4 regions of the Paenibacillus sp. PK3_47 genome follow, and region 1 is predicted to be linked to each of the others. Evidence: riboswitches for the same ligand, from Rfam matches in the RefSeq annotation. Region 1 holds a riboswitch; each other region holds the start of a gene.
The links. A riboswitch is a leader RNA that binds a small molecule or an ion and turns the genes downstream of it on or off. The one in region 1 is predicted to bind cyclic di-GMP.
Positions count from the first base shown of each region.

Region 2: it holds a riboswitch for cyclic di-GMP, as region 1 does, so the genes downstream of both, C2I18_RS24845 (hypothetical protein) here and C2I18_RS10935 (flagellar assembly protein A) in region 1, are expected to answer to the same signal.
Region 3: it holds a riboswitch for cyclic di-GMP, as region 1 does, so the genes downstream of both, C2I18_RS15265 (transglutaminase-like domain-containing protein) here and C2I18_RS10935 (flagellar assembly protein A) in region 1, are expected to answer to the same signal.
Region 4: it holds a riboswitch for cyclic di-GMP, as region 1 does, so the genes downstream of both, C2I18_RS02355 (methyl-accepting chemotaxis protein) here and C2I18_RS10935 (flagellar assembly protein A) in region 1, are expected to answer to the same signal.

Region 1 is NZ_CP026029.1:2,432,931-2,440,790, forward strand. It holds gene C2I18_RS10910 (ABC transporter substrate-binding protein) at 1-943, opposite strand, end outside; gene C2I18_RS10915 (ABC transporter permease) at 940-1,767, opposite strand; gene C2I18_RS10920 (ABC transporter permease) at 1,764-2,570, opposite strand; gene C2I18_RS10925 (ABC transporter ATP-binding protein) at 2,560-3,684, opposite strand; gene C2I18_RS10930 (FUSC family protein) at 3,965-5,086, shown strand; cyclic di-GMP riboswitch class I at 5,389-5,480, shown strand; gene C2I18_RS10935 (flagellar assembly protein A) at 5,585-7,261, shown strand; gene C2I18_RS10940 (DMT family transporter) at 7,369-7,860, opposite strand, start outside.
Region 2 is NZ_CP026029.1:5,706,939-5,714,798, forward strand. It holds gene C2I18_RS24835 (histidine kinase N-terminal 7TM domain-containing diguanylate cyclase) at 55-1,683, opposite strand; gene hprK (HPr(Ser) kinase/phosphatase) at 1,866-2,783, shown strand; cyclic di-GMP riboswitch class I at 2,971-3,060, shown strand; gene C2I18_RS24845 (hypothetical protein) at 3,316-3,675, shown strand; gene C2I18_RS24850 (ketoacyl-ACP synthase III) at 3,754-4,743, shown strand; gene C2I18_RS24855 (L,D-transpeptidase family protein) at 4,818-5,510, opposite strand; gene C2I18_RS24860 (MFS transporter) at 5,844-7,073, opposite strand; gene C2I18_RS24865 (diaminopimelate dehydrogenase) at 7,278-7,860, shown strand, end outside.
Region 3 is NZ_CP026029.1:3,416,851-3,424,710, forward strand. It holds gene C2I18_RS15250 (glycosyltransferase family 2 protein) at 1-390, shown strand, start outside; gene C2I18_RS15255 (GtrA family protein) at 377-781, shown strand; gene C2I18_RS15260 (class D sortase) at 831-1,496, shown strand; cyclic di-GMP riboswitch class I at 1,619-1,699, shown strand; cyclic di-GMP riboswitch class I at 1,775-1,855, shown strand; gene C2I18_RS15265 (transglutaminase-like domain-containing protein) at 1,870-2,679, shown strand; rRNA gene C2I18_RS15270 (16S ribosomal RNA) at 3,044-4,601, shown strand; rRNA gene C2I18_RS15275 (23S ribosomal RNA) at 5,002-7,860, shown strand, end outside.
Region 4 is NZ_CP026029.1:488,821-496,680, reverse strand. It holds gene C2I18_RS02365 (S-layer homology domain-containing protein) at 207-3,071, opposite strand; partial or broken gene C2I18_RS29770 (S-layer homology domain-containing protein) at 3,186-3,365, opposite strand; gene C2I18_RS02360 (hypothetical protein) at 3,882-4,307, opposite strand; cyclic di-GMP riboswitch class I at 4,474-4,560, shown strand; gene C2I18_RS02355 (methyl-accepting chemotaxis protein) at 4,684-6,321, shown strand; gene C2I18_RS02350 (hypothetical protein) at 6,626-7,057, opposite strand; gene C2I18_RS02345 (sigma-70 family RNA polymerase sigma factor) at 7,229-7,860, shown strand, end outside.

The DNA of each region.
Region 1 (7,860 bases):
TATCCTCCGGCAGCAGCGCAAGTGCTGGAGTGTTCGGCGTGGAATACCCTACATACTCCGTATTCTGGGCTGCGACTTCAGGCCGGAGCATGAAGTCGATGAACTTATGGGCTCCCTCCACGTTCGCCGCCGTCTTCGGAATGACCATGTTATCGAACCAGATGTTCGAGCCTTCCTCCGGCACGATGTAGTCGAGCTTATCGTTCTCGTCCATAATCTCCGACGCATCGCCGGACCAGACGATCCCGACAGCCGCTTCTTCATTGGCCAGCAGCATTTTGATCTCGTCGCCGACAATGGCCTTGACGTTAGGCGACAGCCTGTTCAGCTTGGCCAGCGCTTCCTGCAGGTGGTCTTCATTGGTATCGTTGACGGAATAGTGCAGGCTGTTCAGCGCCATGCCCATCACCTCGCGGGCACCGTCCACCAGGAAGATGTTATTGTTCAGCCGGCTGTCCCAAAGGGAATCCCAGCTGCTGAAGTCCATTCCTTCCGTCATCTCCGGATTGAAGATAATCCCGACCGTTCCCCAGAAATAAGGGACGGAATACATGTTGCCGGGATCGAAGGAGAGATCCATGAACTGCTCATCAATATTGGCCAGATTCGGGATCTTGCTGTGATCCAGCGGCAGCAGCAGATTCTCCTCCCGCATCTTGGCGATCGCATAGTCGGAAGGAACCACGACATCAAAGGTGGTTCCGCCCTGCTCGACTTTGGTCAGCATCGCTTCGTTTGAATCAAAGGTCTGGTAGATAACCGTTATTCCGGTCTCTTCCTGGAACTGGTCCAGCAGGTCCGGATCAATATAATCGCCCCAGTTGTATATGGTCAGCGTATTGCCGCCTGTGTAGCCCTGGGCGGAATTCAGTCTGGAGCCCAGGAACATCAGGCCGAAGGCCACAATTAATATGGCCAGGAAAGCATTCACCAGCTGCTTCATCTAGGCACCCCCAGTTCAGCGGCAGGCTCTGCGATTGCAGCTCCCGGACGGGCTTTGCGCCGGTTCAGGAAGTAGTACCCTACCACAAGCAGAATCGTAAAGAGGAAGATCAGGGTCGACAGTGCGTTGATCGACAGCGATACCCCCTGCCGCGCCCGGGAGTAAATTTCAACCGAGAGCGTGGAATAACCGTTACCTGTCACGAAGAAGGTTACCGCAAAATCATCCAGGGAATACGTAAGGGCCATGAAGAAGCCGCTGAAGATCCCCGGTTTGATAATGGGCAGAATCACCTTGGTCAGCACATCGCGGCGGGTGGCCCCGAGATCGCGGGCGGCATCCGTAAGCGTCGGGCTCATATCCTGCAGATGCGGCAGAATCATCAGCACGGCAATCGGTATACTGAAGGCCACGTGCGAGAGCAGCACAGATGTAAAACCAAGCTTGATGCCGGCAATGGTGAACAGAATCAGGAACGAGGCCCCGATAATGACGTCAGGGCTGACAATCAGCACGTTGTTCAGAGAGAGCAGCGTGTTCTTGGCCCGGCGGCTGCGGATATGGTGTATCGCCAGCGCCCCGAAGATTGCAATCAGCGTAGCAATGGCCGAAGACAGCAGGGCGATTACCAGCGTATTGATCACAATAATGATCAGCCGCGTATCCTGAAATACTTCACGGTAATAATCCAGCGTAAAGCCCTCGAAATCACGCATGGTCCCGCCGCTGTTAAAGGAATAGTACATCAGGTAGAATATGGGCGCATACAGCACTACGAATACCAGCACCAGATAGATATTTGCAAATTTGTTCTTATTTCTCATGCTGCACCTCTTTTACGCGACCTGCCCGTGAGAAGCATGAACAACGCCATAATGACGATCAGGAAGACAGCAACCGTGGAACCCATCCCCCAGTCCTGTGTAACCAGAAAATGCTGCTCAATCGCTGTACCGAGTGTAATGACCCGGTTGCCGGCAATCAGGCGGGTAATCATGAACAGCGACAGTGCCGGAATGAATACGGCCATGCAGCCGGAGCGGACCCCGGAAATGGTGAGCGGAAAAATGACCCGGCGGAACGTCGTCCATCCGGAAGCGCCCAAATCACGCGCCGCATCCACAAGAGAGTGATTCAGCTCTTCAAGTGCGCTGTAAATCGGCAGAATCATAAACGGAATAAAGATATATACGGATACAAACACAAAGCTGAAGCCTGTGAAGAGAATTTGCTGCTCCCCGATGCCCAGCAGATCAAAGAAATTGTTAATCGGTCCGAACGTTCCAAATATGCCGATAAAGGCATAGGCCTTCAGCAGCAGATTGATCCAGGTCGGCAGAATAATCAGCAGCAGCCACAGCTGCTTGTGCTTCGTCCGGGTCAGCAGATAAGCTGCCGGATAGGCAACAAGCAGGGAGAATAAGGTGATCAGAAACGCATACCAGAAGGAGTTCAGCATCATCCGCATATACACCGGGGTGAAGAAATTCGCATAGTTGTCCAGTGTAAGATTCCCTTCCAGATCAAACAGGGAATAGTAGGTAATGAGCAGCACCGGCGCAATAACGAACAGGGCAATCCACAGGTAATACGGGATGAGGTAGTACGGCCGGCCCTTACTCTGCATGGCTCTCCACCTCGCCGTAAGCTTCCAGACGTCTGTCGAACTCTTCCTCCGTTTCACCAAAGCGCATTACGTGAATCGCTTCCGGATCAAAATAAAGCCCGATCTCGCTGCCTACCTCCGCTTTACGGGTGGAGTGCACCAGCCATTCATGGCCGGAATCGTCGTAGCAGCTGATCTCATAGTGTACTCCGCGGAACAGCTGGGAGTCGACCCGCACCTTCAGCTTGCCCTGCTCAAGCGAAGCAATCTCCAGATCCTCGGGGCGGATAACAATCTCAACCGACTCATTAGGTCTGAGTCCGGCATCGACACATTCAAACCGGTGGCCGTTAAATTCCACCAGGTAGTCCTCAATCATCACGCCCGGCACAATATTCGATTCTCCGATAAAGTCGGCAACGAATCTGTTGATCGGCTCATCGTATATATCGTTCGGCGTGCCGCTCTGCTCAATCTTCCCTTTGTTCATGACAAAGATCCAGTCTGACATCGCCAGTGCCTCTTCCTGGTCATGGGTAACGAAGATAAAAGTGATGCCCAGCCGCTGCTGCATCTCGCGCAGAATGTACTGCATCTCGGTACGCAGCTTCAGGTCAAGTGCGGACAGGGGCTCGTCCAGCAGCAGCACCTGCGGCTCGTTGACGATGGCGCGGGCAATGGCCACACGCTGCCGTTGTCCTCCGGACATTTCATTGATGGCACGCTGGTCATAGCCGGCAAGGTTGACGAAGCGCAGCGCTTCCTGCACCTTTTGCTTAATAACATCCTTCTTAAGCTTCTTAATGCGCAGTCCGAAAGCCACATTCTCGAATACGTTCAGGTGCGGAAACAGCGCATAATCCTGAAATACCGTATTGACCTGCCGCTCGTTGGCGGGAATGTGGTTGATAATTTTGCCGTTCAGATAAATGGATCCTGCAGTCGGCTCGGCGAATCCGGCGATCAGACGGAGAATGGTCGTCTTTCCGCAGCCCGAGGGTCCCAGCAGTGTATAGAATTTGCCGCGTTCGATTTCAAAGCTGACACCTTTTAACACGGCCTCTTCATCATCGTATTGTTTGGTAACCCCATCAAAAGATATAATAGTGCCTTCCGGAGTAGCTATAGCTAACAACCTCCCTTACATATGTAGTACAACCTATTTTACCCGCTTCCGGCGGGAGACAATCGTCATTGGCATGCCCAGCGCAGATAAGCGACATTTCCTCCTCTCTTTCGACACTTCTATTATATAGAATAAAGGATTAATCCTTTATTTGCGATAGCCTACTTTGTGAAAATAAGCACAGAAACTTAACAAGTTCGTAAAAACTGTCCCGCTCCCGGGCGCTTTAGCAGTGCTATAATGAAAACGGCTGAAAATCATTTAAATTTTCTGATTATCCTGAAAGAAGATGAATATAATGAACGAGGGTCTGCAGGACCGGCTTGAGAAATTTGGAATTTCCCTTTATATGATACGGATTACGCTCGCTGCTTCTCTATCCTGGCTTGCCGTGCACAGTCTTTATAATGACGGATATTTTTACTTTGCACCGCTTGCAGCGATTCTTATCATCCAGGGCACAGTTAAAGCATCGCTTGAAAAAGGAATCTACCGTCTGCTAGGCATTGTGCTCGGCGGAATTGTCAGCCTGATTGTGGGCCATTTCTTCGATGTAGGCGCACTGTCCATTCTGCTCATGCTGCTGATCGGCATTGGAATAGCAACTGCCTGCCGGATCAACATCCAGGCCGTTTCGCAGGTTGGAGTAACCTCAGTTCTGGCGCTCACCTTCTACCAGGAGCATTATATCGAATTCCGGGTGGCCGAGACTTTTATCGGCGTGGTGATTGCCCTGGTCATAAATATGATTATCGTTCCGCCCAAAGGCTTCGTCAAGGTAAAAGGCTTGGCACTCGAAGGAAGCCTGCTGCTGGCGGATGCTTTAACCAGCCTGACCTCAGGAAGCCGCGATACGGCGCAGGCTGCAGGCATGCTGGCCCGCTCCGGCAAGCTGCTGGCCCAAAGCGACCAGCGGCAGAAGGAGCTGCAGTTTACTTTGTCGCATTACTCCTGCCGCAACAAGCTGGGCGGAATGACACAGGCAACAGCACATCTGCAGAAGATTCATACCTATGTAAAAGAAATTGGAGAAGAGCTGGCCCTGCTGCCTGCGCATTATGCCGCAGCGGATTGGATGAGAGAGGTAGCCTCCGCAACCTCAGAGTGTATCGCCCTCTATGCCACCAGGACCCTGTCGGAGGCCGAATGCGGACGCTCGCTGCCGGAACTGCTGCGCCGGACCCGTGATCTGCAGCTGGCCTGGTTCTCCGAACTGCAGGAGCAGTGCAGCCTGACTGCGCTCCGTGATCTCGGGGCAGTTTTCTCCCGCCTCAACCGGGTGCTGGAGGAAATCGAGCAGGCGGATTACACAGCTGTTTCTGCCGCAGGGCAGAAGGTTAGCGCTAAGCCGGCCCGCGCCTCTTTCCGGCTCAGAAGAAAAACCGGCATGGGCGTTTCTTCAAAATTATAGTCTTTGTATCCCAGACAAGAAGCTTCCCCAAGAGTACTGTAGGGGAGGCTTCTTTTTTAACGTATCAGAAAGTATATATTTGGGGTTCCGGAAGATACCCGGATACGCATCGGAGCAAAGCCCCACTTTGCGGGGAGGTTTTCATAGTCAAATGTAATTATTATTGTTGAAAATCAGATTCTTAAGTACTAGAATTAAATTTGTTTATAGAGTTATTATGTCCTAGATGTCAGTGACGAAGTATTTTTGTCGATTCAGGTCGACAGACAACTGGCCCTTGCTGAATGTATATTCATTGATTTGTTTCTTAAAGGCAAACTCCCCGAAAGGGCAGGACGCAAAGCAATGGACCTAAGAATGCACCTGACGCATTTATGGTCGCCATGCTGCCAAATAGAGTCTAAAGAGGACGGGTAGTGCTCTATATCGCCTATCATGGTCCAGGATGCTCTTTTCTGTACAGATGCCGTTGATTATACGAAAAGCGAGGTTACAAGCATGACCCAGCATACTCTCAAGCAGTCCGGAGATGGGCATTATTCAACCATACCGGCCGGCAATGCGAGGCAGCCCCTTCCATCTTTTGATCATGCGCCGGATACTGGCGGAACCGGCGGGAACAAAAACGGAATTATTATTGTCCAGAGCGACCAGATTTTTATCACTCCCCCTCTTCCCGGCGGTAAGCCGGCGGTCATCTCTGCAGTCCACCCGGTCATCCTGAAGCTGAACCGCAAGGCGCTCAGTGAACCGGCAGAAGTCACTTCCACAGACCATATATCATGGGAAATCAGCGAAAAACCGCAATATCAGATTACTGTATCCGACGACAGGCTAAACGCCTATTTCACACTCTATCGTGTCGAGAAATACGCCTGGAAGCTGGTGGATTGCCCTGCGGGTGACCGTGTCACGCTCCGCGCAGAACCTGATCTCGGGCGGCTGCTGTCCAGGCTTACTGTTGACCAGATTATTGCCGGCTTTGAGCAGGGCAGTATCATCCGCAGCCTCAACATTCCTGCGCTTTATAGCGAACTGAGCAGCCCAACCTATCTTCCGGTTTGTATCGCCGCAGGCAAAGCGCCCGTACCCGGAAAAAATGCCTGTATGGAGATCCTGCACCCGGCCGTTTATGGTACCGGATTCAATCCGGGCGGCAGCTTTGGGGACAGGCTGATGGTCAAGGAAATACCCGTAGTCAGCGAAGGGGAGATATTCGCCCGCAAGCTGCCTCCTCAGGACGGAATTCCCGGCTTTGATGTATACGGCGGTATTATGCCTGCTCCTGTTCCCCGGGATATGCTGCTGACTCTCAAGGAAGGTATGGTAATGCTCCCTGACGGCGGAATTATGGCACTGCGCTCCGGCAGGCCCCGGATAACGGGAAAGGACCCTCTGCATACAACCATTGATTTCCCGGACAGTTATATGGTGTCAGTAAAGTCTGAACCTGCAGCGGCTGCAATTACGTTCCCGGGGGATATCATTGTGGGTTGCGATCTTGACGAAGGTGCAGTAATCGAGGCTTTGGGCAATGTCTATTTGTACGGCAATGCCAGCAATGCTACTATTTCTGCGACAGGCAGCATTGTAGCCTGCGGGAATATTTCAGGCTGTAAGCTGTATTCCGGATACTATGGGGCGAAGCATAACCGCCTGTGCATCATAACCAAGCGGCTGATGGAGGAAACCGCCAGATTGAGTACAGCCGCCGTACAGCTGGCCGCAAACGTAGAGTCCCGCCAGCAGAGCGTAAAGTACGGACTCGTTATCATGCTTCTTCTCGAAAGCAAATATGAGCATCTGCCCGGTGAGCTTCGTGAACTCTACAATCTGCTAAACAGCCTGGGTCCCGGTTATCCGCGGGATTACGGCCAGCTGCTGCGTATGCTTGAGGTCTTTCTCCATCCGGGCCAATTTACCGACTATATAACGGATGCCGTACTGGCTGCTTTTATGAAGCTGTTAGACGAAGCTTATGAATCTGTGGCTGTGATGCAGGAGATGCATACCCGGATCCACATCACTGCTGCAGAAGGCAGCGTGATTCAGACAGGCGGAGAGATCAGGGCTGAACAAATCTGCAGCAGTGAATTAATCTCCGGCGGATACATGACAAGAATTGATGAGACACTCAAAGATATGATCTGCACGAGCCACGGTCTGCAGAAGTAACCATCCTGCAATTACGGCTTGCTGCAGCTTACATAGCTGTACAGCAAGGATGCCTATAGAAAAGGAGCCTGCCGCATTGGCAAGGCTCCTTTTCTATATATCCCGTTCTAGCTATGGGCCTGCCTTGCGGCACGGCCGAGTCTTACATTAACCAGTATGATACTGCTGACGATCAGCAGCATGCCGATCACGAGGTTTAAGGTAATATGCTCACCGAGAAGCACTACACTTGAACCGATAGAAATCAGCGGAATCAGAAAGGTGAATGAACCCACCTTGCCGGCCTCCCCCTCATTGATCAGTTTGAAATATACCATCCAGCCCAGTGCAATAACGAACACGGCAATGAATAATGTGTTCATTATAAAAGCGCTGTTCCAGGTAATTGCCGACCAGCTCTCCGTGGCCGATCCCGCTGCCAGCAGAATGACACCGCCGATCATAATCTGCATCGCCGTCATCCACAGCATATCTACCCGCAGCGCATTGCGCTTAATATAAATGGTTCCCAGCGCCCAGCTGAACGCGCTGGCCAGCGCAAGCAGAACACCTGCGGCAGAGATACTTCCCGTAAATCCGCCGATGCTTAGCAAGGCTAC
Region 2 (7,860 bases), 3.3 Mb from region 1:
GTCCCCCGAAACGGATTCGGACAGATCTTTAGGATTCACTGGGGCCAATACACTCTATCTCCTGACCGGAACAATCCGGTTGCGGCCCTGATTTTTGGCTTCATAGAGCGCTATGTCTACAGTTTTGAACAAATCGCTCAGATAAGCTGAGGCGTCCTCAGGTTCCGGGACCGAGAAGCTGCGGATACTCAGCAGCCCCATGCTAATGGTTACGGATACAGGATGCTTCGCATTTTCGATGTTTATCAGGTTCGTCTCAATGCCGGATTTGAAGATTTCTGCTAACTGCAGCGCCTGCGGCTCATCGGTGTCCGGTAAATAAATAATGAATTCTTCACCGCCGTAACGGGCCAGAATATCAGCGGGTCTTAACGACTCCTGAAGCCTCTCAACCGTACTGCAAATTACAGCATCACCGGCCAAATGCCCGTAACGGTCGTTCACCGTCTTGAAGTAATCGATATCCAGCAATATTAGTGCTGAGGGGGTTTCAACCTCGCGGCTCCTGATGACCTCCTGCTCCAGCTGCTGGGTCAGATAATGACGGTTATAGCATCCGGTCAGGCTGTCGGTAATCGCCATCTTCGTCAGTTTGCGGTTGCTCTGGAACAGCTCCTCCTGGACTTTAATCAGGGAAGCGTTGCGTTCCTGCAGGATCGAATTCTGCTGATTGGTCTCGTCAATGAGCCGGCGGAGTTCCGTAATGTCCTGGAATGTGATTATCCGTCCGACCCTGACATTGCTGACCATGATTGGTGCGGCATGAATGCTGATGAAGAGCTGTATGCCGGGGTGGAACAGTTCAATTTCAGCTATTTCATGCGGCCGCTCCCGGTATTTATGCAGGAAACGTTCCATCCTGACTGAATTTCCGGGTAAAAAAGCGGCCATCTCAAACCGGTCACCAATGGTCAGATGTCTGTACGGATAGAGGGCCTGATTGATTTCAATGACTTTCTCATGATCATCGAGCACCAGGACTCCATATTCCATCGTATCTATGATATCCTGATGGGCAATGGTGACAATATCAAACACTTTATCCTGGTGAATGGTAACAATAAAGAAAATGGCTGATACTACAATGCCCAGCGAGGTAAAGCCCGGAATAACAGGCAGGAAATCGTCCAGCACCACATTGAGAAAGACATCAAGCATCAGGAACACAGTGACTGCTATGATCCCTTTGAGCATGTTCATGATCTGATTTTTGATCCGTCCGGCCTGCCCGGAGACAAGCGCAACGTAAATAATATAGAATGAAACGATGGCATGAATGATAAGAATCAGCATATTCACCCAGAATACCGGGCCATAAGTTCTTTCGGCATATCCGCCGTTAACCGGCTGCACGAACCAGCCGTTCGGATTCAGCACTACACCCAAAGAGGAGAGAAAGGCCGGCACGAACAGCAGCATTAATATTTTCCGGTTCAAAAACTGCGACTGGCCTGACAGCAGGATTGTGAAGAAGATCCAGCCGGTGGTCAGCAGCGAAGCATCCACAAAGGCAAGCTTTACATAAAACAGCTGATAGACAGGGTCATCTACGGTTTTGATGGCGAACTGGCAGTAGGGCCATACCATCATGGAAAAATGAAAGAGCAAATAGACTTTATGCAATTTTGTAATGGTTACGGTAGCAAATATGTATATGAATAATAGAAACAAAATAAAGCACATGATGAGATCAATCCATGACTCCAAAGCCACCGGGCCGCACCTTCTTGCTATTATGGAAGTGATATTCTACATGGGTCTGAAGTCTTATATATTGATTTTAATATATAATTAGTATGAAAATTTTTCAAGTTTTTTAGAAGTTTAAACTAAACGTTACTATCTTTTTGCAGGAGGGAAACAACATGAAGTCGGTTACTGTACAAAGTCTAACGGAGAAATTTCAGCTTGAAGTGCTGGCGGGAGCCAGCCGGATGGACCGTCCAGTTACCCGTCCGCGCACGCACAGACCGGGGCTGGAGTTTGTCGGATATTTTGATTTTTTTCCTATGGAGCGGGTACAGGTGCTCGGCCGTAAGGAAATTAACTATTTATTGACGCTTAGTGTGGAAGACCGCAAGCTGCATATCGGGAACATCGTCAAATATCATCCGCCGTGTTTTATAGTGACCTCAGGCCAGCAGGAGATCCCTTATTTGACACTGTTCTGTGATCAGGAAGGGATTCCGCTGCTGCGGACAACAGACACAACCACTGAGTTCATTGCCAAGCTGGACAGTTATCTGGTCAAAACACTTGCGCCGGAAATGTCTATTCATGGTGTATGTGTGAATGTATCCGGTATAGGTATTCTGCTCAGGGGCAAATCCGGAATCGGCAAAAGCGAAACTGCACATACGCTCATCAGAAGAGGCCACCGGTTTGTGGCAGACGATATAGTGGTACTAAAAAAGCTGGGGCCGGCTACACTGCTCGGTACCCATAACGAGACCACCCGCGAATTCCTGGCACTGCGCAGTGTCGGCCTGATCAATGTCGTCAGACAATACGGACGCAGGGCTTTCCAGGATGAAACGCGGATCGTGCTCGATATTGAGCTGGCCCCATGGCGGGAGAATGCGCTGAACAATGAGCTGGAGGTCGTTCCCCAGTTCACCGAATATCTCGGTGTCCAGATTCCGCATATGGAAATCCAGCTTCAGCCGGGCCGTGACGTTGCCGGCCTCATTGAGGCGGCGGCCAACAACTGGTATCTTAAGCAGCTTGGCTACAGCGCGGTTGAAGAGTTTATGAAGCGGATCGAAGATGGAATGCAGTCTTAAAGTTACATATAACAACCAAAGCAGCAGTTAAGGACCGTATTTTTTACAGCCTTAACTGCTGTTATTTTAAATATTCAAAATATTCAGATATTGCGAAGAAAAAGAAGGAAATATGACTGCTGCTGTCGAAATATAAATTCACATAGATAATAAATACCAAAATATGTTTTATTCTGAAGCGCCAGCTGATGAACAAAGGCAACTCCGCCGAAAGGCGGAAGACGCAAAGCTACCGGTCTAAACCGCTTCAAAGCGGCATGACAGCGGGGATACTCATATAGTTTGGTTTTTTGTTGTCTAAATACAACAATAGTAGATTAGTAGACATGTTGAGGAGGGTTTTGCCGGGACAATATACATAAATGGAAGCAGAGTTCTGCAAAATGTTGAAAAATTTATGATTATTTGTCTGAAAATATCAAAAAAGAGGCAAGAAATGTCGATATTAACTAAGCTATGTCATGAATTTCATTGCTGAGCTCATGAATCTCTCAGCTTAGAATCAAAACAATCAGAGGAGTGTCAATACAAGATGATCGCAGAAACTAAGATGTATCCGGAATCCAACACTATTTTTATCAGCCTCCACGGTTTTGCCGATTTGGATGAAACCATCAAAGAAGTAGATATTTTCGAGAATAATATGCCGTCATTGCCGCTTAAAGATATGTCCCTAATCATCGATTGCAGTGATATGGCGCCATTCAAAGCTGAAATCCTGCCTGTACTTGAACGCTGCTACGTTTTGTACAACGCGTTTAAGCATTGTGTGCTCGTCAATCCGCAAAAGGTTGTTGCCAAATCCCAGCTGCAGAGAGTAGCTCCCAAAGCCGGATTTGCAGGACACTTTGTAGATACCGTTGATGAAGCTTGGGCGATTGTGAAGGGTTAAGCGTTAACGGGAGATCAAATTCTTTTCAATGAAATACATTACAAATCTACTGGCAAAGGGTGGTCAAACTTGGCTAATGTGAGAATAGTAAGTACTGAAGTGTACCATCCGGCAACGAAGGTCAGCAATGAAGAATTGGCTGTCCAGGCGGGGGAAGCAGCAGGGAAGCTTATCGGGATTTGGGAGTATTTTGGACGCAAGGATCGTTATTATGCAGAGAGCTATGAAGAAAGCACGCTCTTTATGGGAATAGAAGCGGCAAAAGCATTACTTAAAAAAACCGGGCTTGCCGGAGAAGATCTGGATATGATTGTATTCTCCTCAGGCACTCATGACTTCAGCGCACCGACGGATGCTGCTTTTGTTCACCAGGCTTTAAAGGGTAAAGAAAATTGTATTGTGTATGACAGCAATGCAAACTGTGTAGGGATGGTTGTCGCTGCTGACCAGGCGGCCCGTTCTATGATTACGAACCGCAAAGTGAAATACGCGCTTATTGTAGGATCGGAACAAATTGCCAGGTTTTATAAAGAAGGGGACTTGGCGTCAAAAGGTCTCTGCGGAGATGCGGCCTGCGCGGTCTTGTTGGAGCGTGTAGAGGACACAGACGCCGGTCTGATTGATTCCGCATACTACACCAATACGCAAAGAGCCGAGGATATGCAGTTTCCTGCAGGCGGGATGACACAGATTTACGGCGAGCATATGACGCTTGAGGAGAAGAAAATTTATCTTCATCCGGAATATAACGTCAATGTGGCATTCCCGACAGCGGTAACGAATATTGAAATGCTGCTGCAGGAGCATGGACTGCAGAAAAGTGACATCACCCACTATATTCTCAGCCAGCTGAATCTCAGTGTCATCAAAGATATTGCCGGCAATTTGCAGGAAGACATTACTAAATTCCCGTACATTGGCGATATCTATGGCTACACAGGGACCAGCAGCCCGTTCATCACGCTTCATCATGCCATTAAAGACGGCACCCTGGTTCCAGGGGACCTGTTCGTACTGTGGTCTGTCGGAGCGGGGATTACCAGCTGTGCCACCCTGTGGAAGCTGTAATCCGATTTCTGCTGAGTTAAGAAGCAGCATCTATACAATTAATCAGACCCTGTGCCGGCCGGCACAGGGTCTTTTCAGTCCGCCAATCCGATGGCAATGGACGGTGACTTCGCGGGATCGAGCAGGGCCATCAGCTTAAGCAGATTGCTCTCGGACATGGCAATGCAGCCTGCTGTCGGCTGGTTTGCGCCCTTCCAGATATGCAGAAAGATCGCGCTGCCTTTCCCGGACACTACCGGAGCAGTGTTGTATCCTATGACCACAGCATATTTGTAAAGCGGGTGCTGAAGACGCTCATAGGAAGACCAGCGCAGGCCCGGATGACCGTCATAGGTTACCCACTGGTTATACTGTTCTGAAGCAGGATCATCAATCCAGAAATCCTTACTGGTTGTTTTCGTATATTCAAGCTTGAGATTCCCCGGTGCATCACCGGTTCCGAACGCCGGACCCAGCGGATACACACCGGAAGGCGTCCGCCCGTCTCCTTCTCTGATTTTACCGGTACCTCCGCGGCCCAAAGTTACGGGAATGCCGGCCAGAGCCGGGGACCATTTACCGTCACGCTTTTCATATAAAGTTAACAGCCCTGTTTGTGACTTTGCGGTTCGTGCAGTAACCACAACGGTCTGGCTGGAATTTAGAAGTGCAGCCTTGTAAGGCCAGGAGGCGGTGAAGCCCGCAGCAGAGGTCCGGTGAGCAGCAGGGATATACAGAAGAAGGAAGAGCAGCGCCGCGGCAATCAGAATGGACAAACGTCTGAACATATCAATTCCCCCTTTACTGCTTATTACCTCAGCAGGTTCCGGGGGAATCCGGGTTATGCGGGGATTTGGAGCGGCAGTCTTTTTTCAAGAGCAGAATCTGCTGTTCTCTATGCTCTGCAAGCTCACGGAACTGGGAAATGGTGTCTCTCATTTTGTGCAGGGCCTGGGTCCGGTAAACTTCAGGATTAACCCCTCTTATAAAGTAGATTTGGGTGCTCCTCCTGCTGCTTCGTATTACTTGGCGAAAAACGGGAACAATTTATTACCAGCATGGAATACAAAAAAAGCCCGCATCCGGCGCGGGCCTTCTGTTCAAGTATGATGATGCAAAAATTAATGTGCTGCGCGTTCTCTCTTGCGGTACATCTGAAGCAGTACATACGAGAGGACAAAAGCTCCTGTAACCAGCCAAAGCGGAATCCGCGGATCCAGCTTGTATGCCCAGCCGCCGATAATGCCGGCAGGTGCGGTAAAGAGCAGAATGAGTACGGACAGCACGGAGAATACCTTCGCTCTTTTATCATCATCAATTGCATTCTGTACAGCAGCTTCCAGGTATGGCGAGCTGATCATTAACCCGACTGCTGCCAGAATGGTGCTGAGCCCGATCCAGACCAGATTAGAAGAAGGATACAGCACCAGCATGACATTGGAAAGGGCGGAAAGGGCGAACCCGGCCATCATGGAACGGTTGGCGCTTTTCTCCGGGATTTTCGGCATAATCAGCCACAGCGTAATCAGCATAATCACTGAGGACACCGCAGGGAACAATGACAGGATGCCGTTATCCATATGCAGGTAATCAGCCAGATAGAGCGACAGGTAAGTCGTCTTCAGGGTAGCCTGGAAATTGAACAGAATGTAGACTGCGAAGATCAGCAGCAGGGTGCTGTCTCCCCAAAGCTCGCGGAAAGCGCCGCCGTATTCGGTCATAATCTGCTTGAGTCCGAGACCGCGGGTTTCCTTGCGCTTCTGTATGCCGGCTTCTGTCTCACGGGTGGTCAGGTGACGGCCGACGAACTGGAAGGTCATCATGACAAAGGCCAGCACGTACATAATACGCATGCCGCTTACCATTCCGTAATGGGCAACAAGCAGCCCGCCAAGCGGTGCGAACAAGCCGCCGATCACGCTGATGATCTGAAGCAGCGTAAAGACATAGGTACGGTCGGAAGGCTTCGTATCTTCAACAATCAGGCAGTAGAAGGCGATATGCGGTACACGCTGGAACCCGTTAATGAACGCAGCTGCCACAAAGAACCAGAAGTTCTGTGAAACGGCCCACAGGATGGTGGCCAGACTCCAGCTCAGCAGGTCGAAATATAAAATGGCCCGCTTGCGGCCCAGCCTGTCCGTCAAGTATCCGCTGATTAAAGATGAGAAGACCTGCACGATCAGGCCGATGGTGGTGACCCAGCCGATGTTCACTTCCGTCAGGCCGAGCTCGTACATATACAAGGTGGCGTAAGTGGAGAACATGCTGAACGGGATCAGGAAAAACGGTTCGAATGCGAGGCAGCCGCGGCTGTTGCCCTGCAGACGGGGGAATAAATGTCGTGCCATAATGTTTCCTCCGGGTTGTCGTTAGTAGGATGGCTTACAAGCCTTTATCGTATATGAAAATACTAAAAAATAAAAGCATAAAGAGGAAAATAATACTTATAGAATAATTAGACTGGCGAAAAATGTTGACATATGATGTAATGAATATATGTAATTAAAAATACTATATTACCCGGAATAATAATCCGGCAGGGGAGGATCATCATGAGCAGCACGATTAGAGTAGGAATTGCAGGGTACGGCAATTTGGGAAGAGGCGTACAGCAGGCCATTAAGCAAAATCCCGATATGGAACTGGTAGCGGTCTTTACACGCAGAGATCCGGAAGAGCTGGCTAAGGTGACCGGAGTGCCGACGGCACGTTTGTCGGATGCTGCGGACTACATAGATCAGATCGATGTAATGATCCTATGCGGAGGATCTGCAACAGATCTGCCGGAGCAGACACCGGAGCTGGTCAAGCTTTTCAATACGGTTGACAGCTTCGATACTCACGCCAAAATCCCGGAATTTTATGAAAAAGTAAATGCCGCAGCTCTCGAAGGCGGCAAGGTCGGGGTTATCTCCACAGGCTGGGATCCGGGCTTGTTCTCCATGAACCGCCTGCTGATGCAGGCTGTACTGCCGGAAGGCGTAGACTATACCTTCTGGGGAACCGGAGTCAGCCAGGGGCATTCCGATGCCATCCGCCGCGTACCGGGCGTCAAAGCCGGTGTTCAGTACACTGTGCCGGTACAGGAAGTGATTGAGCGTATCCGCTCCGGAGAAACGCCTTCGCTGACAACAC
Region 3 (7,860 bases), 980 kb from region 1:
GAGCGTTTTGCCGGGGAGACCAAATATCCGCTAAAAAAAATGATCCGCTTTGCGCTCGACGGCATCACTTCCTTTTCGCATAAGCCATTGAAGATTGCCACTTATGTGGGCTTTTTCCTCTCCTTCTCCAGCTTCTTATATTTGTTCTTTGTAGTGTTCCAAAAGCTGTTCACCTCCTGGACCGTCCCAGGCTGGACTTCTATAGTAGGTGTCAATCTGCTGTTTAACGGAATCGTGCTGATGCTGCTCGGCGTCATCGGGGAGTATATCGGACGGATTTATGATGAATCGAAAGACAGACCGCTCTATATTGTCCGTGAAACCAGAGGGTACCGTGAAGGGGAGCCGGAGAGCATACAGCGGAGAGGCAGTGAATATGAAAGATCATAAGCTCCGCTCGGATGTTATCCAGTTTCTGAAATTCAATGCCGTAGGCCTGCTGAACACGCTTGTGGATTTTGCGGTATTCACACTATTGCATTCATTAGGTATGTTTAATACACCCGCACAGATCATTTCCTACAGCGCCGGGACAGCCAACAGCTTCATATGGAACAAGAAGGTGACGTTCCGGGATCGTAACAAGGGGAACACAGCAGGCTTTGACCGGATGCAGCTGATCAGGTTTATCATACTGAATCTTATTGTGCTGGGCATCTCGGTACTGCTTATTCATGTGCTTACGGACAGCTTTGGCATTCAGGTGCTCGCGGCAAAAGTGCTGGTTACGTTCGTCACTGTGATCATTAATTTTTTTGGCAGCCGTAAATGGGTATTCTAAAGGTATAGGTGAGAGCGGCAGGAGCTGCAGCTTCTATAACTGACAGGAGGTGATTGTCTTGCGCAAGTTTTCGTATTTGATCATTCTTGCGGGGATTCTGCTTATTCTTTATCCTACAGCAAATGAGTGGTATAACGACAGACAGCAGGAAAAACTGCTGAAAGAAGCGGAAATGGCCTACAGTGAACCCGCGCCTTCCACTACACCCGAGCCTGAGCTTACAAAAAGGTATGCGGAGGTCACTCAACTGCTTGCGGAAGAATCGGCCTCTGAAGAGGAAGTACAGCCGGTTAAGCAGGCCGAGCCAGAGGTTCAGGTCGGAGGGAAGGTCACTGCAATTATTGCAATTGATAAAATTGATCTGAAGCTGCCTGTGCTGGAAGGGGCCACGAAGGCCAATATGAAGCATGCTGCCGCGCATATGACAGAAACAGCGCCGCTCGGGGAGATTGGCAATGCGGCAATAGCCGCCCACAGATCACGAACCGCCGGAAGGCTGTTCAACAGGCTGGATGAGGTTGCGATTGGGGATATGATTTCGGTGAAGACGGCAGGTGCGGACTACCAGTACGAGGTATATGATATTTCTATTGTAGAGCCTACTGATATCTCTGTGCTGGACGGGAATAACCAAGACAAAATTCTTACCCTGATTACATGCGATCCGCTGGTGGATCCTACACACCGCCTGATCATCCATGCCAAATTATCATAAAAATTGAGCAAATATGACAAACCTATGAAAAACGTTAAAATTTTAATAAAAAAATGGTAAATCTATGGATTCGGGTATTGATAATAGAAATATATATGCTAGTATATAACTATAAAAGCTAAACACGATAACGGCAAACCTATCGAAAGGTAGGGACGCAAAGCTACAGGGCCTTCCCGTAAGGATGGCAGCCAGCTACCGAATGAAGAGGCTTTTTTTGTTTGTTCTAAGGCAGAATCTATTAATCTTTCAATAGATTTCCTGGACAGATAAAGCTTATACGATAACGGCAAACCTGTCGAAAGACAGGGACGCAAAGCTAAAGGGCCTTCCCGTAAGGATGGCAGCCAGCTACCGAAAGGAGTTTTATCAGTTGAAAAAGATTTATTTTATGCTGTTAACTTTATTTGTTGTGGTGACTTCCGTTCAGGTTAATACAGCTCAGGCAGCAAGTGTTGATTCCGGCTGGTTAAATACATCGAAATTAAATCAAGGCGTAGTGGCAGTTTCTTATGATGTTCCTAAGGACAAGCGTATCAAGGTCATGATCAGCAAGGGTGACAAGAGCTACACTTACAACCTGTATGCCTCCAAGCCTACCGAGACGTTCCCGCTTCAACAAGGTAATGGGACTTACAAGATCTCCGTACTTGAGAATACAACAGGCAACAAATACAAAGTGATCTCCAGCGAATCCGTGAATCTTAGTCTCAGCAATGCCAACTCCGTATACTTGAGTTCGGTACAGAATGTGAAATGGAACGCTTCCGATGCGGCAGTCCTCAAAGCAAAACAGCTTACACAAGGCAAGACAACTGATGAAGCTAAGGTAAAAGCAATCTATAACTATATCGTTTCTAATGTGAAATACGACTATAAACTGGCCGCTAATGTACCTGCCGACTATATTCCGAACAACAACAACACACTGACTACCCAAAAAGGAATTTGCTACGATTATGCATCCCTGTTTGCTACAATGCTGCGCAGCGAAGGAATTCCAACCAAGCTGGTCATGGGCAAGACAAGTTATGTTGCTGAGTACCATGCATGGAATGAAGTCTTTCTTAATGGCAAATGGATTACTGTAGACACTACTGTTGATGCTGGTCTGGGTAAGAACAATAAGGATGCTGGTCTTGTCAAAGTGGCAAGCAAATATGCAGCTGCTAAAGTATACTAAGGGTAGCCTTTTATATAGTTTGAATAGCGGGATGAACTGCTTAAATATTAAGCAGTTCATCTTTTTTTGATTTAGGGTTGCTTTTTTGTCGTAAGATGGGGTATTATAACTAAGCGTTGTTAAAGGCGTGCAGCTGAATACGAAATGAACTGAAAAATTCGTTTCAAAAAAAGCTTGCGTTTCTAAAACAAACGTGATATATTATAAGAGTTGCTGCTGACGATGTAATCGACAGTGACAACGAGCTTGATCTTTGAAAACTGAACAACGAGTGAGTACCTGGAAATCACTTCGGTGAGATCCAAAAATGAGAATGCAAATTCTCGTCAGATGTTTCAAAATGAGCTATCGCTCTTTTCAATACTAATTGGAGAGTTTGATCCTGGCTCAGGACGAACGCTGGCGGCGTGCCTAATACATGCAAGTCGAGCGGAGTTAATTTGAAAGCTTGCTTTCAAATTAATTTAGCGGCGGACGGGTGAGTAACACGTAGGCAACCTGCCCCATAGCCTGGGATAACTACCGGAAACGGTAGCTAATACCGGATAATTTCTTTTTTCTCCTGAAAGAAGAATGAAAGACGGAGCAATCTGTCACTACGGGATGGGCCTGCGGCGCATTAGCTAGTTGGTGAGGTAACGGCTCACCAAGGCGACGATGCGTAGCCGACCTGAGAGGGTGAACGGCCACACTGGGACTGAGACACGGCCCAGACTCCTACGGGAGGCAGCAGTAGGGAATCTTCCGCAATGGGCGAAAGCCTGACGGAGCAACGCCGCGTGAGTGATGAAGGTTTTCGGATCGTAAAGCTCTGTTGCCAGGGAAGAACGTCCGGTAGAGTAACTGCTATCGGAGTGACGGTACCTGAGAAGAAAGCCCCGGCTAACTACGTGCCAGCAGCCGCGGTAATACGTAGGGGGCAAGCGTTGTCCGGAATTATTGGGCGTAAAGCGCGCGCAGGCGGCGATTTAAGTCTGGTGTTTAAACCTTGGGCTCAACCTGGGGTCGCACTGGAAACTGGATCGCTTGAGTACAGAAGAGGAAAGTGGAATTCCACGTGTAGCGGTGAAATGCGTAGAGATGTGGAGGAACACCAGTGGCGAAGGCGACTTTCTGGGCTGTAACTGACGCTGAGGCGCGAAAGCGTGGGGAGCAAACAGGATTAGATACCCTGGTAGTCCACGCCGTAAACGATGAGTGCTAGGTGTTAGGGGTTTCGATACCCTTGGTGCCGAAGTTAACACAGTAAGCACTCCGCCTGGGGAGTACGGTCGCAAGACTGAAACTCAAAGGAATTGACGGGGACCCGCACAAGCAGTGGAGTATGTGGTTTAATTCGAAGCAACGCGAAGAACCTTACCAGGTCTTGACATCCCTCTGAATCCTCTAGAGATAGAGGCGGCCTTCGGGACAGAGGAGACAGGTGGTGCATGGTTGTCGTCAGCTCGTGTCGTGAGATGTTGGGTTAAGTCCCGCAACGAGCGCAACCCTTGACTTTAGTTGCCAGCAGGTCGTGCTGGGCACTCTAGAGTGACTGCCGGTGACAAACCGGAGGAAGGTGGGGATGACGTCAAATCATCATGCCCCTTATGACCTGGGCTACACACGTACTACAATGGCCGGTACAACGGGAAGCGAAGCCGCGAGGTGGAGCCAATCCCAGCAAAGCCGGTCTCAGTTCGGATTGCAGGCTGCAACTCGCCTGCATGAAGTCGGAATTGCTAGTAATCGCGGATCAGCATGCCGCGGTGAATACGTTCCCGGGTCTTGTACACACCGCCCGTCACACCACGAGAGTTTACAACACCCGAAGTCGGTGAGGTAACCCGCAAGGGGGCCAGCCGCCGAAGGTGGGGTAGATGATTGGGGTGAAGTCGTAACAAGGTAGCCGTATCGGAAGGTGCGGCTGGATCACCTCCTTTCTATGGAGAATCGTTTCCTGCAACGGAAACATTCAAATCTTAAATCTAACCGGTCGGTTAGTTGCTCACTCGTTGCTCAGTTTTGAGAGTTTAAGCTCTCAAAGGCATATCTTTTCCAAAACTTGCTTGTAGTCAAGAGGTTTTGAAATATGATATGATCTTCTTCCGGGGTTAAATCCGGAACACTTGATCCTTGAAAACTGGATACCGAAACGAATTTGCGTTTTAGAACATTCCTTTAAGCTGAACTTGTGTAAACAAGTGAAGATTTAATAGCGATGCTGAAAGCGAAGGTTTTCGATTGTGAAGCGACTTTTGGCTTTGAATATTCTAGCGTACGGAGTGATCCGGATGCGCTATTCAAAACAAGATGAGCGAACAAGCGAAACACCGTAGCGTTGGTTAAGCTAATAAGAGCACACGGAGGATGCCTAGGCGCCAGGAGCCGACGAAGGACGTGGCGAACAACGAAACTGCCTCGGGGAGCTGTAAGCAAGCTTTGATCCGGGGGTGTCCGAATGGGGAAACCCGGCTGTGGTAATTCGCAGTCACTCACATCTGAATACATAGGATGTGTAGAGGCAGACCAGGGGAACTGAAACATCTAAGTACCCTGAGGAAGAGAAAACAATAGTGATTCCGTCAGTAGCGGCGAGCGAACGCGGAACAGCCTAAACCAGGGGGCTTGCCTCCTGGGGTTGTGGGACGTCTCACATGGAGTTACAAAAGGTTAGGTTAGGCGAAGAGGTCTGGAAAGGCCCGCGATAGAGGTAAAAGCCCTGTAGCCAAAAGTTTAACCCCTCCGAGACGGATCCCGAGTAGTGCGGGGCACGTGAAACCCCGTATGAATCCAGCAGGACCATCTGCTAAGGCTAAATACTACCTGGCGACCGATAGTGAATCAGTACCGTGAGGGAAAGGTGAAAAGCACCCCGGAAGGGGAGTGAAATAGAACCTGAAACCGTGTGCTTACAAGAAGTCAGAGCCCTTTTTATGGGTGATGGCGTGCCTTTTGTAGAATGAACCGGCGAGTTACGTTTAACATGCAAGGTTAAGGTGAGAAGCCGGAGCCGCAGCGAAAGCGAGTCTGAATAGGGCGACTAAGTATGTGGACGTAGACCCGAAACCGTGTGATCTACCCCTGTCCAGGGTGAAGGTGCGGTAACACGCACTGGAGGCCCGAACCCACGTACGTTGAAAAGTGCGGGGATGAGGTGGGGGTAGCGGAGAAATTCCAATCGAACTCGGAGATAGCTGGTTCTCCCCGAAATAGCTTTAGGGCTAGCCTCGGTGAATGGAGTGGTGGAGGTAGAGCACTGATTGGGTGCGGGGCCCGCAAGGGTTACCAAGCTCAGTCAAACTCCGAATGCCATTTACTTCTTGCCGGGAGTCAGACAGTGAGTGCTAAGATCCATTGTCAAAAGGGAAACAGCCCAGACCATCAGCTAAGGTCCCCAAGTGTGTGTTAAGTGGGAAAGGATGTGGAGTTGCACAGACAACCAGGATGTTGGCTTAGAAGCAGCCACCATTGAAAGAGTGCGTAATAGCTCACTGGTCGAGTGACTCTGCGCCGAAAATGTAACGGGGCTAAACACACCACCGAAGCTATGGCTTGATGCGTATGCATCAGGGGTAGGGGAGCGTTGTGTATGCGTTGAAGGTGTACCGTAAGGAGCGCTGGAGAGTACACAAGTGAGAATGCCGGTATGAGTAACGAAAAGATCAGTGAGAATCTGATCCGCCGAAAGCCCAAGGTTTCCTGAGGAAGGCTCGTCCGCTCAGGGTAAGTCGGGACCTAAGGCGAGGCCGACAGGCGTAGTCGAAGGACAACAGTTTGAAATTACTGTACCACCGTAATCCGCTATGAGCGATGGGGTGACGCAGGAGGGTAGTGACGCGGACTGATGGATGTCCGTCTAAGCAGTGAGGCTGGTGTGCAGGCAAATCCGCACACCGTAAGGCTGGGCTGTGATGGGGAGCGAAAATTACAGTAGCGAAGGTCATGATCTCACACTGCCAAGAAAAGCCTCTAGCCAGGAGAAGGTGCCCGTACCGCAAACCGACACAGGTAGGCGAGAAGAGAATTCTAAGGCGCGCGGAAGAACTCTCGTTAAGGAACTCGGCAAAATGACCCCGTAACTTCGGGAGAAGGGGTGCCTCGGTAGGGTGAATAGCCCGAGGGGGCCGCAGTGAAAAGGCCCAAGCGACTGTTTAGCAAAAACACAGGTCTGTGCGAAGCCGCAAGGCGAAGTATACGGGCTGACGCCTGCCCGGTGCTGGAAGGTTAAGGGGAGTGGTTAGGGGTAACCCGAAGCTATGAACCGAAGCCCCAGTAAACGGCGGCCGTAACTATAACGGTCCTAAGGTAGCGAAATTCCTTGTCAGGTAAATTCTGACCCGCACGAATGGCGTAACGACTTGGGCGCTGTCTCAACGAGAGATCCGGTGAAATTTTAATACCTGTGAAGATGCAGGTTACCCGCGACAAGACGGAAAGACCCCATGGAGCTTTACTGCAGCTTGATATTGAATTTGGGTACGATCTGTACAGGATAGGTGGGAGCCGTAGAAGCAGGAGCGCAAGCTTCTGTGGAGGCGCCGTTGGGATACCACCCTGATCGTATCTAGGTTCTAACCTGGTACCCTAAGCGGGTACAGGGACCGTGTCAGGCGGGCAGTTTGACTGGGGCGGTCGCCTCCTAAAGAGTAACGGAGGCGTTCAAAGGTTCCCTCAGAATGGTTGGAAATCATTCGAAGAGTGCAAAGGCATAAGGGAGCTTGACTGCGAGACCTACAAGTCGAGCAGGGACGAAAGTCGGACTTAGTGATCCGGTGGTACCGCATGGAAGGGCCATCGCTCAACGGATAAAAGCTACCCTGGGGATAACAGGCTTATCTCCCCCAAGAGTCCACATCGACGGGGAGGTTTGGCACCTCGATGTCGGCTCATCGCATCCTGGGGCTGAAGTAGGTCCCAAGGGTTGGGCTGTTCGCCCATTAAAGCGGTACGCGAGCTGGGTTCAGAACGTCGTGAGACAGTTCGGTCCCTATCTGTCGTGGGCGTAGGAAATTTGAGAGGAGCTGTCCTTAGTACGAGAGGACCGGGATGGACGTACCGCTGGTGCACCAGTTGTTCCGCCAGGAGCATGGCTGGGTAGCTACGTACGGACGGGATAAGCGCTGAAAGCATCTAAGCGTGAAGCCCCCCTCAAGATGAGATTTCCCAATTAGTAAGACCCCTTGAAGACGACGAGGTAGA
Region 4 (7,860 bases), 1.9 Mb from region 1:
TTCATCAAGAAGAACGGGGCTCCAGCCAAACCACAGGACGTTTCAAGCATTAGGCTTAAGCATGATAGTGTAACCCTAGTAATTTAATCTTTAGTAATTCAAGCCAAGTAATTTAAAAACATTAGGCGAGTTTATTCATGAAAAGACGGGATCACCCTACATATCACTCTACATCACTCTATATCACTCTATATCATCTCTCTACATCACTCTTCATCATTAGCCCCAGGGATACTGACATTTCCCGAATCTGTTACCCCAGGAGCAAACTCTACATTCAGAGGGTTCTTGGTTTTATAGTAATATAGCACCTTATAGCTGCTGTCGTAGAACAGGATCAAAAATTCCTCTTCACCATAGCTGCCAACCGTAGATGTATCGTTAGTTTGCAGGAAGTTCCGCTGCAGGGCTGCATTCTCAACCGTAAAGCCTGCTTCACCGCCGAGTTCTCTTTTGGAAGTCACTGTGTAATAAGAGACCCCTAATTGTTCATTATTAAGTATCTCAGATACATCCAATGTGATGTTGTTTATTTCTCCGACATATTTGCTGGTAATTTGAACGCCCTCAGTCAGCCCGCTGGCTGTACCATCCAGTATTGGCCGCTTGATCGTAAATTCGACCTTTTCAGTATTGTATGCAATAGGGGCATTACTCTGGTCATAGAACACAAGCGTAACATATAGTTCACCCGGCAGGGCCGGACCAGGGATGTTATATCTCTCTAATACTGAAGTTTTAAATATAGGATATGTGGCGTTAGGCACCTGATTCTTCAAATTGTCCTGGGTGAAGGGCTGCTCTGAATAATAGGCTTTAAATGACTTCGCCAGATTTGCAACGGATTCAGGCAAATATCTAAAATTAACATCCAGATGAGTTCCATTCAACATAGGAAATTCCAAATTCCTGGTTACTCCCCCTATCCGGAGAATAGAGGTCAGCGGTCCACTAAAATGCAGCGTTTGTAGTGCAGCTTCAGCCTGCTCCAGTTTTGCAAGATAGGAAGCATCCAGCTGCTGGCGCTGGCTATCCGTTAGAGCATCATAAGCATGTCTGGCTTTTTCGAGATTGTACTCATCATCTAGTGTAATGGCATCGGCAGCCGGAAGGAGGGACAACAGTATCCGAGCCTGATCCAAAAGCTGTTGCTCTGTATATGTAGCCTTTCCCTGATAATAGCCCAGCACCTTCAAATTATTATCATAAAAAATAATTAAATACTGTTGATCAGGCAAGTAGCTGTATTCAATCTCTGTAAAATATTTGGTACTGTACAGATACGAAACATTATTGAAATTCAGCCATGTTTCCGGTTTAACCTCATAAAGCTCTCCAGTAAATTGTGAAGCGACAGTGTAGTAGGCAGCCTGCTGTGAATTCTGTTTTAAAAATTTGCTGACATCAATTTCAACGGAATTTTCGGTTTCACTTTTCCTGATATCAATACCATCTGTAATTTGTAAAATTGGACTTTCCCACACAGCCTTAACAACGGGCAAATTCAGCGGCTCACTATAATAAGCTGTAATATCCCCCTGTTTATCATACAAAATCACATTAAGATACTCATCCGGTTGAGATTGCAGATAAAAGACATTTACTGCATCGTTAAGATTGTACTTGTACTCGTTATCCAGCTCTTTCAACTGTGAGGGATCCAGCGGTCTGTTACTGGTCGAATAGCTGAATTTGTCTGATGTATACCTCAACAACCCTGGCATATTCTGTGCATCAATCTTAAAAGTGGAGCTGTTCAAAAAATATTTGTCATCCGCCGGCAGGATGTTATTGAAATAGGGATAACCCAGACTCCCCAGCGGACGCAGACTCCCGATTGCAGCCACTGCAGCGTGTAGTTTTTCCTGGTCTTCTATGCTGACGTTTAATTTTTGCTCATCAGACAGAGCATCGAATTTTCGCAAAGCACCAGCTACGGCATCTTCATCAGCAAGGGTTAAGGCAGAGACATCCGGCAATGAATGGATCCGGGATATTGCTGAATCAACAGCCTTTTGTCCGATTCCGGCCCAATCTCCTGCATAGTAACTTACCGCCTGAAGATTACGGTCATAAAAAACGATGTAATAGGTCCGCTCCAGTCCGAACTCAAGATACACACTGCGTTGATCATCTTGACTATATAAATAATCCTGACTGGTTAAGACCTGATCAATATAAGCCGGGTTATCAGTTGTATCCGTTTCGTAAGTATTTACCGAGTAATAATACGCCTGGTTTCCTGGTTGTCCAAAGACCTCTGTAACATCGAACTGGACATAATATACATCTTCCCCAACCGATACTTTGGAGGCAGTCACACCTTCAGTTATTTCAGCAAATTGCGCTGACTTGGTGGACCTGATAAGCTTCCCGTCGATCTTCTGTTTGTAATAGCCTACCGGCTGGTTATTGGCATTATAAAAGACCTGTGTAATATACGGGTCCGTAATTCCCTCTAATTCAAACTCATATATTGGATAGTTTAAGACTCTGGAAGTAAAACCAAAAGGCTCATAACGAAAATCCCCGCTTAATAACTGCTCAACGGGAATTGAACCATTCGTAAGGTATTGATTAAAATGATCGAACTGTGCAGCGGTCTCATCCGGTACCAGTGTAAGATCTATATTCAAATTAACCGAGTTAGCCATAAAAATCTCTTCATTGACACCAATTCTGACTCCATCTACAAAAGGAATAGCTAAGGGTGCAGGCGTTGCTGCTGGTGTCGGTGTTGCCGCCGGTGCAGGATCTGCTGCGCTCCCGCCGCCTGTACCACCGCCGCCACCGCCTGTTCCGCCACCACCCACCGCAGCGGTTGTCGCTGTAGGCGAAGGTGCCGGTGCCGTGCTGGCAGCCGGTGTTGCTGCAGATTGTGGAGTTTCTTCTGCAGCGCCGCCTGCTTTTAATGCCGAGGATGCATCGATGAGTGACAGGGACTCTGCACGGGTTAAAGCCTGCACGGGTGCAAAAGTGCCGTTCGGATATCCTTTGAGTATTCCTGCATTTACAGCTGCGGCCACGCTTCCTTTACTCCATGAGGCAATTTGTCCGGCATCGCTGAACATTTTTAAAACTTCAAAACTTCCGGGATCCAGCTTCAGCAGCTTAGAGATAACTACTGCCGCTTCCTGACGGTTAATCGGGGCATTGGGCCGTATTTCGTTGTTATAGCCCTGGATATAGCCGGCAGCTGCTGCTTTTGAAATCTCACTGTATGCCCAGCTTGCGGGTGGTACATCCGAGAAGTTCAGTGCAGCCGTTTCTGTGAAATGAAAGGAGCGGTTAACCAGGGTAAAGAATTCTGCTCTGGTTATTGATTGATTGGGTTTCACCGAGCCGTCCTCAAAACCTTTTAGCATTCCGCTGTCCAGCCAGCTCTGAATGGTTTTTTGTGCCCAGTGCCCTTCGTAATCCTTAGTACTTGTTGCCTGAGCCGCCGCTGTCCCGGCTGAACCCAAAAGCATGCTGATTCCGAGTATTCCTGTCCATAATCCATTTAACTTCCTGCCCATCGATCGTTCCCCCTGAGTTATGTATGTTCCTTAACGAATGCTTTTGCAGCATGCCTTTCTTTCCAGCTGTCTCTGATGTGAAAATCTTCTATTTGGCAGGAAACAAGTTCCATATTATCTCACCTATATGTAATAGTAAATCAGTTATTTTGAATAGGATTAAGAATCTTTGAAAAGTCAACAAACCGGTGAACAAACGACTATTTCCGTCTGCTAGAGGCGGGAAAACTCCGCTAAACTGTGCGGGAGTTGAGGCCTTGATACATGCCTATATTAAAAGACAGCTGAATCAGAACGATTCAACTGTCCATGTTTTTATACGAAGCTTATATTATCCGGCTGAATCCGTTCCTGCAAAAATCCTTAAATGACGCCCTCTCCTCCAATAGCAGTTGCAGTGAATGCTACGGGTCCAAAGAGATTTAAAGTCGAGGCGCTGCTATTTTCAATGATCAATTCATAGTTATGGACTCCAAGATAAGGACCATCAACCCACAGAACGTTAATCTGAATATCAGTAGTTGTAGGAAAGTTAAAAAAGGATCTATAAATGTCGACTCCGGCACGGCGGATGATTACAAAAAACGAGCTGTTAGCAGGTGCATTAATACTGAAACTACCATTTAACTCAACTCTGCTGGAGAAAGAGGCAGGATTAGCCGGGCTGATATCTACTTGCGCAGTAGCCAGACTTGCTCCAGCTCCAGGAATTCCCGCGATCGATGTAACAACAGCAAACGGATCCAGCGGGATTTTAGCCTGTGAACCATAACTGATAATTGTTGCCATTCAGCATCACTCCATTTCAAGGGTATACATTAATATATTGGAGAACGGCAACGGTAGATTGGACATACTTCCTGATGATTTTATACATTTATTCTTTTCTTAGCTTGAAATAATGCTTGTTATTACTCTATAATATCGAAATAGGATAAAAGTACTAAATTGAATATATTTTTAGGGGCAAAACCACTGAAAAGTGGTGACGCAAAGCTGTAGGGGCTAAAGTTCTCAGGAACCATGCCAGCCAGTTGCAAGCAGGGACCCCTTTGTTTATATTGGGGTTTTTTGTCATTTGTTTACATAATACATCAGGGGAGCTGCAACAATGAATTTAACTGTGAAGAAGAAGCTTTTAGGAGGATTTTCAGTAGTACTTATCTTGCTTGCATTTGTTACCTTGGTTACATTTATTCAATTCCGGACGGTAGACAGCAATTATTCCGAGGTAATTGAAGACCGGCTTCAAAGAATTTCCCTTATTAATGATATGATTGACTCTGCAAGGGACGAGCAGCTGGCTGTCCGTGCTTATCTGGTTTCCGGAGAAGACAGGCACCTGGACAAATTCAATCAGGAAAGGGAATTGTTTGATAAGAGTGCTAAAGAATTTTTAAATCTGGGCCTGCTGCCTGACGCAAGAGCTTTGGCTGAGGAACTCATATCAGCTGAAGTAGATTACAACTCTACAGCCCAGAAGATGATCAATTATAAAGGTCAGGGGAATGCACAAGGGTATGTGTACGTTATGCAAAGTGAAGAAATCCCCCTTACGGAGAGAATCGCACAGCTGGGGGAGGATTCGGTAGTTCTTCAGGAGCAGAATATGATTGACACCAGTGGTAACCTGTCACAGCAAACCAACAGAACTACCAATTTCATTCTTCTGATTAGTATATCGGCTATAATTTTTGGCCTTGTCGTCGCGGTTGTGATCAGCTTAATCATCTCCAATCCGGTTAAAGCTGTTGCCAAGGCTGCAAAGGAAATTGCCGCAGGGAACCTTGCCGTAGAAGATATTCATGTGAAAAATAAGGATGAAATCGGTGAACTGGCAGCATCCTTCAACCAGATGGCCGGTAACCTGAGAGATTTAATCAGTCAAGCCAGCTTAACGGCAGAACATGTAGCTTCTTCTGCTGAGGAGCTGATGGCAGGTGCTGTTGAGACCAACACGGTTACAGAACAGGTGGTAGCCTCCATTCAGGAGGTTGCAACAGGAACTGAAGTTCAGGGGAAAAATACTGCCGAGAGCGCAAACGCTGTCCGGGAGATGGCGACCGGTGTGCAGAGAGTTGCGGACACGACATCGCGGATTGCAGATTCTGCATCGGATACGGCAAAACAGGCTATGGAAGGAAGCCAGTATCTTGCCAAAGTTACCGGCCAGATGGATTCTATCTATAACTCGAATAACCAGACTCATGCTGTAATTAAGGAACTGAATGCACACTCCCAGCAAATTGGTGACATTATCAGCGTCATTACAGGGATTGCGCAGCAGACAAATCTGCTGGCACTGAATGCAGCGATTGAATCCGCGCGTGCCGGTGAGCATGGCCGGGGCTTTGCCGTTGTCGCCGACGAGGTAAGGAAGCTGGCTGAGCAATCGAGAGTGTCGGCAGAGCAAATCTCGGAGCTGATTACACATATCCAGAACGCAACCAGCCAAGTGGTTGGAATGATGGATGCGGGTACCCGGGAAGTATCGGAAGGCATGCAGCTCGTTAAGGAAACTGCCCGGACGTTTGATACCATTATCGGATCCATTGAACAGGTAAGCTCAGAAATCCAGGACGTATCCGCCATCGGCGAGCAAATGTCAGCCGGGGTAGAGCAGGTAAGTGCATCGATCGATGAGGTCGAGAGCATTTCCCGGATTTCTGCCGCTAACATCAACGAAATTGCTTCCGCTTCGGAAGAGCAACTGGCTTCCATGCAGGAAGTGAACGCAGCCGCTTCTTCACTCGCCAGCGCAGCAGAGGATCTGAGAGCTATGATCGGGAAGTTTAAAATATAAGCGGCTGCCTTGTGAGCTGCATTAGTATACGGTAGTTTGTTTGAAGAAGACGTGTACCGGACTTGATCGCTGTAAACGATTAGTCTGGTGCACGTTTTTTTGCGGGTAAGAAGACAACAGATTTTATTTACTATTTAGGTATGAGTCACGCCGCAGGTGATCATGCGGAATTGTTAATCCCCTCCCGCCAATAGCAGGAACTCTATCAACACGAGCTTTTCCCGCCATCCGTGAGAGGGGATCATCTTCACCAATTACTATTTATAATATGACTTGCAATTTCACTACGCTGCCCAAACAGACGTTAACCCCCGATAGCAAGCGCGCTGAAAATAACCGGACCGACGACAACCACTTGCGAGTCTGCATCCTGATTTTCGACAATCAGCTGGTAGTTCTGTACGCCTGCCGGTACGTTGATATCCACCATGTGCAGGCTGATGATACCATCATCATTAAATTCTTCTTCATATTCTGCGAGGGCATAGAAAATTTCACTTCCGGCACGCCAGATGCGGATCAGGATGTTGGGGAATTCGCCGAGAACGGGGATATCCACACCAATGGTAGCTTTTAATTCTACTTTATTCGGATAGTGTGCCGGATCGGCAGGATCAATATATACTGCTACTGCTGCGATTTCTCTGCCTGCGGGCGAGATTGGAACCGGAAGGTTTACCCCATTTGTAATAGGTGTTACTACGCTCGCATTATAGTCCAGAATTGTTTTAGCCATTTGACATTCAGCTCCTTTCTGTTTGATGCTATATACTTTGTTCCTGCTGAAGGAAGGCCTGTACTATAGACTTAAGGAATTTGCTTGTTTTGAGCTTATTAGATTTAATCAGGTAACCTTTCCGCCCCAACCCGGCACTTATAGTTAAGAACATGTGAAAAGAGGCCCGGAATGGATATTCGGATCATTGAAGTTGCAGGACAGGGGAACTCAGAAGCGTTCGGGGAAATCATGCGGCACTACCGCGGAATGGCATTTGCTGTGGCGTATGACAAGCTGAATAATATCCAATTGGCAGAGGATGCGGTTCAGGAGGCTTTTATTGAGGCTTATATGAATCTGGCCAAGCTTAGGGAGGCGGCAGCATTCCCGGGTTGGTTCAAAACAATTGTGGTCAGACAGTGCCAGCGTGTGCTCCGGCGCAAACGTCATGCGCTGCTGTCCTTAAATGAAGCTGTTACCCTTCCCCATAGCGCTATGAGCATGGAAGAAATGGCCGAGCGCAGGGAGGGGGCGCAGCATTTGCGGGAATTAGTAGAGGGTCTGCCTGTCAAGCTGAGGGTGCCGGTACAGCTGTTTTATTTCTACGGTTACTCGCTTCAGGAGATATCCGGTGCGCTCGGTACCCCGGTCACGGTGCTCAAAAAGAGGCTGTTCGACGCCCGGCGCAAGCTGAAAGGCGCTCTTCCCGTCATTGACGTGGCCGCCATGTTCAACCTTTTATATGAAGGAGGAAACAAAATGCTGCATATTGTAAACGGTGATGTGGTAGGAGATAAGCTGAGGCAGGGTGTTGTGCAGGG